2 regions of the Pseudocitrobacter sp. 2023LY-00077 genome follow, and region 2 is predicted to be linked to the other one. Evidence: riboswitches for the same ligand, from Rfam matches in the RefSeq annotation. Region 2 holds a riboswitch; the other holds the start of a gene.
The links. A riboswitch is a leader RNA that binds a small molecule or an ion and turns the genes downstream of it on or off. The one in region 2 is predicted to bind thiamine pyrophosphate.
Positions count from the first base shown of each region.

Region 1 (5,438 bases), on a different contig from region 2:
CATCGGCGATATCGGTGGTCCAGTCGAGACCCAACGCATCACAGCCGGTTTCCGCCATCTCTTCCAGCCACTGCCCTCCGCCTTTGGTGAACAGCGTCACCGGCACGCGGCGCCCGTCGTTTTCACGCAGCAAACCATCGACAATTTTGTGCATGTAATACAGCGAGAACTGCTGATAATCACGCCCGGTGAGCACACCGCCCCAGGTGTCGAAAATCATCACCGACTGCGCACCGGCTTTAATCTGCGCATTCAGATAGAGCGTGACGCTTTTCGCCAGCTTATCGAGCAGCAGATGCAGCGTTTGCGGCTCGGCATACATCATCTTTTTAATCACGGTAAACGCTTTGCTGCTGCCGCCTTCGACCATGTAGGTCGCCAGCGTCCACGGGCTGCCGGAGAAACCAATCAACGGCACTTCGCCTTTCAGTTCGCGGCGGATTGTACGCACCGCGTTCATCACATAACCCAGTTCGCCTTCCGGGTCCGGAATCGGCAGCTTATCAACATCCGCTTTACTGGTTATCGGCGAGGTAAAGCGTGGGCCTTCACCCGCTTCAAAATAGAGCCCGAGGCCCATTGCATCCGGGATAGTCAGAATATCGGAGAACAGAATGGCCGCATCCAGCGGGTAACGGCGCAGCGGCTGAAGTGTGACTTCGCATGCCAGCTCGGCGTTTTTGCACAGGGACATAAAATCCCCGGCCTGGGCACGGGTCGCTTTATATTCCGGTAAATAACGGCCCGCCTGGCGCATCATCCAGACAGGGGTGACATCTACAGGCTGACGCAGCAGCGCACGCAGGTAACGATCGTTTTTCAGTTCGGTCATTTTTCCATTCCTTGAGCTCTTTCACGCCAGTGTAACATGAGTGTCACTCATACTCTGCCCGGCAGAGTGCGACAGTATCTTCAATGAGTCGACGGGCGACGGTTCCCGGCGGCGGCAGTAACGGTAAATTGTCATAGCGATACCAGTTGGCTTCCAGCAACTCTTTGGGGTCGATCACGATATCGCCGCTGTCATACTCGGCCATAAACGCGGTCATCAGTGATTGCGGGAACGGCCACGGTTGGGAGGTGACATAACGCAGGTTTTTGATTTTTATACTGCTCTCTTCCATCACTTCGCGCGCGACGGCCTGCTCCAGCGTTTCGCCCACTTCAACGAACCCAGCCAGCACGGTGTGTACGCCGTTGCGATGACGCGTATGCTGCGCCAGCAGGATGGTGTCATCGCGACGAATGGCGACGATGATGCAGGGCGCGATTTGCGGATAGTAGCGTTGACGGCAGTGGTCGCACAGCATCGCCCATTCGGTTTTGCTGGGGTGCATGGTATGCCCACAGTAGCCGCAGAATTTATGCGAGCGGTAGAACTCCGCCAGCTGCACGCCGCGCCCGGCGAGTTGAAACAGCCCGGCATCCTGGTCGAGAATTTGCCGCAGCGAGCCCATATCATGACGACGCTGTTGCTGAATCAGCCACACCGGCGAGCCTTGCCATTCACCAATCAGCAGCGCGCGTTGCCCCGCAAGGTCGAATTTTCCCGCTTCGCCCCAGGGTAATTCTCCGCCCGGCAGCCATAATTTTTGCTCATGGCTGACGACCCACCAGCCGATGTCTAATTTTTCAATTATACGATCCATATCTATTGCACTACCTTTGCTTCACTGGCATGTTATTTACATTATCGTTACATCTTAGTGCGCAGTCTTTAAATCCACTTGTGCGGAGTCAATCACATGTTAAACCAGCTCGAAAGCCTGACGGAGCATGTTGGAGGCAGTAACAAACTGGTCGACCGCTGGCTCAACATACGCAAGCAATTGCTTGTCGCTTATTCCAACCTGATTGGGATTAAGCCTGGCAAAGAATCGTTTATACGGCTGAATGAAAAAGCACTGGATGATTTTTGTCAGCGACTGGTGGACTACCTCTCCTCCTGCCACTTCAGTATTTATGAACGCATTCTCCATAAATTGGAAGGCGACGCCGCGCTTTTAACGGCCACTAAAATCTGGCCCAGGCTGGAAGCCAACACCCAGTTGATTATGGACTATTACGACTCCAGCCTGGAGACGGCCATCGATCACGATAATTGCTTTGAATTTCAACAAGCATTGTCGGATATCGGCGAGGCGCTGGAGGCACGTTTTGTGCTCGAAGATAAGCTCATCATGCTCGTGCTGGATGCGATGCACGATAGCCCCGGGATCAAACGTCCCGCTTGAGATTTTACGCATTAACGCGTAGTTTACATTCATCGTCCCATTTATGGGGCTACATCTTGTCGGAGTGCCACGTGTGAAAACACAGGCTGAGACCGTTAATTCGGGATCCGCGGAACCTGATCAGGCTAATACCTGCGAAGGGAACAAGAGTAATTCAGCTTTATGCCTCTGCCTTCACGGGCGCTGTGCATCCATTACTCCATCCGTCGTCTGACAAGCCATATCCTTTTTTATTTGGTATGCGCTATGTCTACAACAAAACTGACTCGCCGTGAACAACGCGAACAGGCTCAACGCTTTATTGATACTCTGGAAGGCACCGCTTTCCCTAACTCGCGCCGTATTTATCTCGCAGGTACACAGCCTGGCGTACGCGTGCCGATGCGCGAAATTCAGCTTAGCCCCACGCTCATTGGCGGCAGCGAGGATAATGCGCAGTACGAAGAGAATGAAGCGATCCCGGTGTATGACACCTCCGGCCCCTACGGCGACCCAGCCGAAAAAATCGATATCCGCCAGGGCCTGGCAAAACTGCGCCAGCCGTGGATTGACGCGCGCGCCGATAGCGAAACCTTAACGGCGCGCAGCTCCGCCTATACTCAGGCCCGCCTCGCGGACGAATTTCTCGACGAATTGCGCTTCACCGGCCTGTTGACGCCAAAACGCGCGTGTCCCGGCAAGCGCGTCACCCAACTCCATTATGCTCGTCGGGGGGTAATCACCCCGGAGATGGAATTTATCGCCCTGCGCGAAAATATGGGGCGCGAGCGCATTCGCAGCGAAGTACTGCGCCAGCAGCATCCGGGGCAAAGCTTCGACACGCTGCTACCACAAAACATCACGCCTGAGTTTGTCCGTGCCGAAGTGGCGGCAGGTCGGGCGATTATCCCGGCCAATATTAACCATCCGGAATCGGAACCGATGATCATCGGGCGTAACTTCCTGGTGAAGGTGAACGCCAATATCGGTAACTCCGCAGTCAGCTCCTCGATTGAAGAAGAGGTGGAAAAACTGGTGTGGGCAACGCGCTGGGGCGCCGATACGGTGATGGACCTCTCCACCGGGCGTTACATCCACGAAACCCGCGAATGGATCCTGCGCAACAGCCCGGTACCAATCGGCACCGTGCCGATCTACCAGGCGCTGGAGAAGGTCAATGGGATCGCCGAGGATCTGAGCTGGGAAGCGTTCCGCGATACGTTGCTGGAACAGGCCGAACAGGGCGTAGACTACTTCACCATTCATGCGGGCGTGCTGCTGCGTTACGTGCCGATGACCGCCAAACGCCTGACCGGTATTGTGTCGCGCGGTGGCTCAATCATGGCGAAGTGGTGCCTCTCGCATCATCAGGAAAACTTCCTTTATCAGCACTTCCGCGAAATTTGTGAAATTTGCGCCGCCTATGATGTATCGCTGTCGCTGGGCGACGGCCTGCGTCCTGGCTCAATTCAGGATGCCAACGATGAAGCCCAGTTTGCAGAACTTCACACGTTGGGCGAATTGACCAAAATCGCCTGGGAATATGACGTGCAGGTGATGATTGAAGGGCCCGGCCATGTGCCAATGCAGATGATCCGCCGTAATATGACCGAAGAGCTGGAGCACTGCCATGAAGCGCCGTTTTATACGTTAGGGCCGCTCACCACCGATATTGCACCAGGCTACGACCATTTCACCTCCGGGATTGGCGCGGCGATGATTGGCTGGTTCGGCTGCGCGATGCTCTGCTACGTCACGCCAAAAGAGCACCTCGGCTTACCGAATAAAGACGATGTGAAGCAAGGACTTATCACTTACAAGATCGCCGCCCACGCGGCAGACCTGGCAAAAGGCCACCCCGGCGCGCAGATTCGCGATAACGCCATGTCTAAAGCACGCTTTGAATTCCGCTGGGAAGATCAGTTTAACCTGGCGCTCGACCCCTTCACCGCTCGCGCCTATCACGATGAAACACTGCCGCAGGAATCGGGCAAAGTTGCCCATTTCTGCTCGATGTGCGGCCCCAAATTCTGCTCAATGAAAATCACCCAGGAAGTTCGCGATTACGCGGCAAAACAGGCCGCAGAGACCGGGATGAACGAGATGTCTGGTCAGTTCCGCGCCCGGGGTGGCGAACTCTATATCCCTCAGGAGAATTTATAATGTACCAGCCTCATTTTCCCCCGGTTCCTTTCCGTTTGGGCCTCTACCCGGTTGTTGATAGCGTGGAGTGGATCGCACGTTTGCTGGAAGCGGGCGTACGCACCATTCAGTTACGCATTAAGGACAAACACGACGACGAGGTCGAGGCCGATGTGGTTGCCGCGATAGATCTCGGCCGTCGCTATAACGCGCGTCTGTTTATCAACGACTACTGGCGTCTGGCGATTAAACACCAGGCTTATGGCGTGCATCTGGGGCAGGAAGATCTGGAAACCACCGATCTCGACGCGATTCGCGCGGCCAACTTACGGCTTGGCGTATCGACTCACGATGATATGGAAATTGACGTGGCGCTGGCGGCGCAGCCTTCGTACATCGCGCTGGGTCACGTGTTCCCAACGCAAACCAAGCAGATGCCCTCCGCGCCGCAGGGGCTGGAACAGCTCGCCGCGCATATTAAACGCCTGGACGATTACCCCACCGTCGCCATTGGCGGAATTAGCCTTGAACGTGCGCCGGCAGTGCTGGCGACGGGCGTTGGCAGCATCGCCGTCGTGAGCGCGATTACGCAAGCCGCAGACTGGCGCGATGCCACCGCGAAACTGCTGGCGCTGGCGGGAGTGGGCGATGAATGATCGCGATTTCATGCGCTACAGTCGCCAGATGTTACTGGAGGATATCGCCGTGGAGGGTCAGCAAAAACTGCTCGCCAGCCGGGTGCTTATCGTCGGGCTCGGCGGCTTAGGCGCGCCTGCGGCGCTGTATCTTGCCGGTGCGGGCGTCGGCACGCTGGTGCTTGCCGACGATGACGAGGTGCATCTGAGTAATCTGCATCGTCAGATTGCCTTTACCACGCCCGACATCGCGCGCTCAAAAGCAGAGGCAACGCGCGCGCGACTGGCGGCGTTAAACCCGGATATCACTCTCACAACGATCGCCCAACGGCTGGCGGGCGATGCGCTAAAGCAGGCGGTGCACGACGCGGATCTGGTGCTTGATTGCACCGATAACATGGCGACGCGCCAGGCGATCAACGCGGCCTGCGTGGCGCTGAACACGCCG
Region 1 is NZ_JBSPEI010000026.1:19,182-24,619, reverse strand. It holds gene hemE (uroporphyrinogen decarboxylase) at 1-832, opposite strand, end outside; gene nudC (NAD(+) diphosphatase) at 876-1,649, opposite strand; gene rsd (sigma D regulator) at 1,746-2,234, shown strand; TPP riboswitch at 2,285-2,394, shown strand; gene thiC (phosphomethylpyrimidine synthase ThiC) at 2,481-4,376, shown strand; gene thiE (thiamine phosphate synthase) at 4,376-5,011, shown strand; gene ACWWFX_RS23015 (HesA/MoeB/ThiF family protein) at 5,004-5,438, shown strand, end outside.
Region 1: linked by a shared signal. The riboswitch ahead of thiC (phosphomethylpyrimidine synthase ThiC) and the one ahead of thiB (thiamine ABC transporter substrate binding subunit) in region 2 are both predicted to bind thiamine pyrophosphate.

Region 2 (5,438 bases):
CGTCGGCAACCACTATCGCGCGTGGCGCAATCCGCGCCGCATCTTCCACGCTGTGAGACACCATCAACAACGTCATCTGCTCACGTTCACATACCGCTTTCACCAGTTGCAACATCTCCTGACGTAGCGCCGGGTCGAGGGCGGAAAAAGGTTCATCCAGCAGCAAAATCGGCTGCTGACGGACCAAACAACGCGCCAGCGCCACACGTTGACGCTGGCCGCCGGAAAGCTCACCCGGCAGGCGCGTCAGCAAGGACTCAAGCCCCATCTGTTGGGCGATCGCCTGCAACTTCTGTTTTTGCGCATCGTTCAGTTTCAGCGAAGGCGACATCCCCAGCCCAATGTTTTGCTGCACGCTCAGGTGGCTGAACAGGTTGTTTTCCTGAAACAACATCGATACCGGGCGACGGGCGGGCGGCGTACGGGTATGCGTCTCGCCGTTAATCACAATTTCGCCGCTGGCAGGCGTCAGAAAACCGGCAACCAGATTCAGCAGCGTACTTTTCCCCGCCCCGCTCGGCCCAAGAATGGCGAGGGTTTCGCCCTGCGCCACGGAGAGACTAAAGCGCATCGGTAAATGCTGATAAAGCCAGGTAACATCATTGAGTTTTAGCATCGCGTCCCGGTAGTTTTTCAATCACGGTAAAAAGCAGGAAACAGAGCAGCAGCAGAAGCAGGGCGGTCACCGCGCCATCCTGGCTGCGATAAGAGCCTATTTGCTGGTAAAGATAAAACGGTAGCGTGCGGAAATCATCATTGCCAAACAGCGCCACCACACCGAAATCGCCAATCGACAGGACGCAGGCGAACGCCAGCGCCTGGGCGAGGGGCCGTTTAAGTGCGCGCAACTCCACGATTTTTAAACGGTTAAACCCTTCCAGCCCCAGCGACTCACACAACGGTGTATAACGCGCGGTAATATCGCGCATCGGCGTCTCCAGCACTTTCAACGCGTAGGGGATGGCCATCAGCGCATTGGCGAAAATCACGATGCCATCGGCGGAGTCAGGCAGCCCGATAGTATTATTCAGCAGCAGGAAAAAGCCGGTCGCCAGCACAATCCCCGGCATGGCAAGAATCAACATGCCGCTCAGTTCCAGCGTTTGCCCGGCAAGCGGCGCGTTACGCGCACGCAGTTCGCGGCTGCTCCACAGTAGCATCATGGTCAGCACCACGCTGAGCACGCCAGCGGAGACGGCGATGCGCAGCGAGGTCCACAGTGCCTGCCAGAGCGGCGGTTGTCGCAGGGCGTTGAGCATCGCCGTGTTGATGCCATCGACCAGTACCGCCAGCAGCGGCGGCAGCATTAATAACAGGGCCAGCGTAATCAGCAGGCCATCGCTAAGGCGGCTGTGCAGACGATCGTCCGGGTCGCGCCAGCCCTGCATTTGCGTATTACCGACGGCAATCGCCTTGCTCAGACGCTGGCTAACCAGCACCAGCGTCAGGCAGCACGCCATCTGGATCAGCGCCAGCATCGCCGCCCGCGCCGGGTCATAATCAAAATTGAGCGCCTGATAAATCGCCAGTTCAATGGTCGTGGCTTTCGGCCCGCCGCCCAGCGATAGCACGGTGGCAAAGCTGGCAAAACAGAGCATAAAGATCAGCGTGCTGATGGGCAGAATTTGCCGACGCAGCCAGGGCCATTCCACGAAGCGAAAGAAATTGAACCCGCGCATCCCAAGCTGAGCGGCAAGCTGGCGCTGCTCGCCGGGGATTTGCTGCAGCGCCTGAAGCAGCAGGCGGGTTGCCATTGGCATGTTGAAGAACACGTGCGCCAGCAGGATGCCCTGCAATCCATAAGGCGAGAAATGCCACTCCAGCCCGAGTGATGTGAGTATCTGCGCCAGCCAGCCCTGACGCCCGTAGACGCTGAGGATGCCGAATACCGCGACCAGTACGGGCAAAATCAGCGTCATTGCGCACAGGCGCAGCAATGTTTCGCGGCCAGGGAAACGACGGCGATAGAGCGCGCGGGCGAGGAAAATAGCGGGCACAACCGACAGCAGCGCGGAGAGAAACGCCTGCCAGAAGGAGAAACGCACGACGTGCCAGAGGTAGCTATCCGCCAGCAGCGTCTGCCCGCTGGCATCCGGGGCGCTAAACCACAGTGCCAGAAAGGCGGCCAGCGCCACGGCGACGATAAGCGTCGCCGCCGTCACTCCAGGCCAAATCCAGCCGGGAATTAACGGCTGACGGCGCGTTGCCATGTCGCGATCCAGTTCTGACGCTGTGCGGCGACGTCCTGCGGGGTAAATTCTAGGGCAGTTTTCGGTTTATCGAGCGTCTCAAAGCCGGCGGGCAGCGTCACGTCAGCCACCGGATACATCCAGTTACCCGTCGGAATGGCCTGCTGGAACGCAGGGGAAATCATAAACTTGAGGAATTTTTCGGCCAGTTCAGGCTGTTTGCTGGCGGCGGTCCGCGCCGCCACTTCCACCTGCAAATAATGCCCCTCGGCAAATGAGGCGGCGGCGTAGTTATCTTTTTTCTCTTCGATAATGTGATACGCCGGAGAGGTGGTGTAGCTCAGCACCAGGTCGCTTTCCCCTTTCAGGAATAAACCATACGCTTCGCTCCAGCCTTTGGTCACGGTGACGGTTTTCGCCGCCAGTTTCTGCCAGGCTTCAGCTGTTTTATCGCCATACACTTTTTGCATCCACAGCAGCAGGCCCAGGCCCGGCGTGCTGGTGCGCGGGTCCTGATAAATCACCCGCCATTTCTGGTCGCTCTCGACCAGTTCTTTCAGGCTTTTCGGCGGATTCTTCAGTTTGTTTTTATCGTAAACGAAGGCGAAATAGCCGTAGTCGAAGGGAACAAAGGTGTCATCTTTCCAGCCGCCGGGAACGGTAACGTTACTCGTCGGCACGCCGCTTTTGGCGAACAGATTTGTCTGGCTGGCGGCTTGCAGCAGGTTGTTATCGAGCCCCAGCACCACGTCGGCTTTGCTCTTTTTGCCTTCCATGCGCAGGCGGTTAAGCAGTGAAACGCCATCTTCCAGCGCCACAAATTTCAGCTCGCAGTCACAGTCGGCTTCAAAGGCTTTTTTCACCACCGGGCCTGGGCCCCAGTCGGCGGCGAAGGAATCATAGGTGTAAACCGTGAGTACCGGTTTGGCGAAAGCTGGCAGGGCGAGAAGCGCCAGCAGCGGCAGACATTTTTTTAACACTTTGCACCTCAGTGAGCAGGTGGCAAAGGATTTTGAGTTGGCCTCAAATCCCTCCGCCGGCGTTATCCGGATCAGGTTCGACGGGTATCTCTCAGCAAATTTATGCACCCCGTTGAGTAGCTCGCTATTGTAATGATTACGTGAATAAATCAAAAGCGCTATGGATCCGGCGGGGCAAACCACGCGGATTTAAAGTCGAACCAGCCGAGGGTGTTCATGCGCACGCCGCGCATACTGCGTTGCCCCTGAATGCGCAGCCAGTGGTGGATGAGCGGCACAATTGCCTGTTGTTCCAGCAACTGTTTGCACCAGGTCGGGAGATCCAGTTCGCCCGCATGCCACTGTCGGATATCTGCCTGCCAGTCACGGGCGATGCAGTGCTGAAGCAGCGGCACTTCGCAAAGATGCGCGAACAGGGAGAAGTTTAACGGTAGCGTGAAGTTGGCGCTGTTGAGCCAGACATCGCTGACCACCTCGCCGCTGTGCCATTCGTCATAGTCCACTTCGTTAATCTCAAGTGTGACCTGATGCTCGGCCAGCAGTTGTGCCATGATGCGGGCAATCACTTTATGTTCGACATGATCGCGATAGAAACCAATCGTGATGCGCTCCAGCCCGGCGGGTTTTTCGTGGGTTTTGCTGTGCGCGTGGTGCCAGCGGGGCAGCAGGCCGTAGGCCGGGAACCAGTACTGTTGGTACTGTTCGCTGGCGTGATAGAGCAAATTCGCCGGGGCCAGCACGTGGCTTAACCACTGGCGTACGTGCTGATTGGCGCCGCGCGACGAGCGGGCGTCAAACAGCAGATAGTAGCATCCCTCTTCAAGCCGGCTTTCGACGGCCTGTTCGCTCTGGGTAGTGCCCTGTAACGTCAGACCACAGCTGAGATCTTCCGCCACGTCGGGTAATACCCAAACATTCACCTCATCTATTAATGCGCGAAACCCGAAATACTCTTCAAAGGCGTGAATTTTGAGCTGATTCTGGTTATTGCGCACCACCGCGTAAGGGCCGGTTCCAACCGGCTGGCGGGAGAAATGCGGCATGGATGACCACTCGTGCGGCAGGATCATTGCCGGAGTATGACCGAGCAGCCACGGTAGCCAGCGGTCCGCGTGGGAGAGATGGATATCCAGCGTCCATGCGGTTGGTGACACTATTTGAGTGATATGAGAATAGAGCGGCAGCCTGTTAATGCGTTCCAGCGAATGGATGATGTCTTCTATCTCCAGCTCGCGGCCATTATGAAAATGAATGCCTGGACGCAAATAAAAGCGCCAGTGCAGAGGGGATATCTCCTTCCAGTGGTGCGCAATATCGGCTTCCAGTTCCCCGTTTTCCTCATTTATGCGCGTCAGGGCGCTGAAAATTTGCCGCGCGATATGGGTTTCAGATCGACGTAACGCCGTGCCGGGCAACAGATTTTGCATCGGGCGGTAGTAGAGCACACGCAGAATGTGTCGCCCCTGGCGGAAGCTACGGCCCAGGTGAGAAACCAGCATCTGTCGCACCGTCGATTTGTCGCCAACCAGCTGTACCAGTTGGTCAATTCTGTCCTGCTCCAGCAGGTCTTCCGCCCGCTGCTGCTGCAATGCCAACCCGGTATAGAGGAAGGTTAATCGCGAGCGTTTACCGCGCCCGGCCTCGGCTTCCCAGGTTAGCCAGCCGCGCGCTTCCATGGTGTTTAACAGGGTTCGCATATGGCGACGCGAGCAGCTCAGCAGCTCCGCCAGTTCGTTCAGCGTCGTTTCCTGCGCTTTGCCGTCGCAGCATTGCCACAGACGGATGAATTGTTGTTGCAGTCGACCAGAAGGCATAAAAGGGGAACTCCTGATAAAAACTCAGCAATTTATTAATCCCTATATTAAGCCAATAATCAATATCGATGAAGCGGGGAGGTGAATATGAAGAGGTCAACCACAGGTCAGTTTTATCAGCACTATTTTAACGCAACACGTCATGTTTCCTGGCTGGCCCGCCAGATGGCAGGGATGCGGTTCAAAATGCTTGATGATCTGATGCAGTGGGAGGTTACGCGCTCGACCTCTGAACACTAAATCGCCAAATCATGTGTGACTGAGTATTTGCCAGCAGGTATTATCTGCTGGCTTTTTTTATTTCTCGCGCGCTAAAGGATTTCTCATGCTCTGGATTATGACGATGGGACGACGTCTCAACGGTGTCTACGCGGCCTTTATGCTGGTGGCGTTTATGATGGGCGTGGCGGGGGCGCTGCAGGCGCCGACGCTGAGCCTGTTTCTCAGCCGGGAAG
Region 2 is NZ_JBSPEI010000010.1:81,545-86,982, forward strand. It holds gene thiQ (thiamine ABC transporter ATP-binding protein ThiQ) at 1-616, opposite strand, end outside; gene thiP (thiamine/thiamine pyrophosphate ABC transporter permease ThiP) at 600-2,210, opposite strand; gene thiB (thiamine ABC transporter substrate binding subunit) at 2,186-3,169, opposite strand; TPP riboswitch at 3,200-3,291, opposite strand; gene sgrR (HTH-type transcriptional regulator SgrR) at 3,328-4,983, opposite strand; gene sgrT (glucose uptake inhibitor SgrT) at 5,071-5,223, shown strand; gene ACWWFX_RS14255 (sugar efflux transporter) at 5,309-5,438, shown strand, end outside.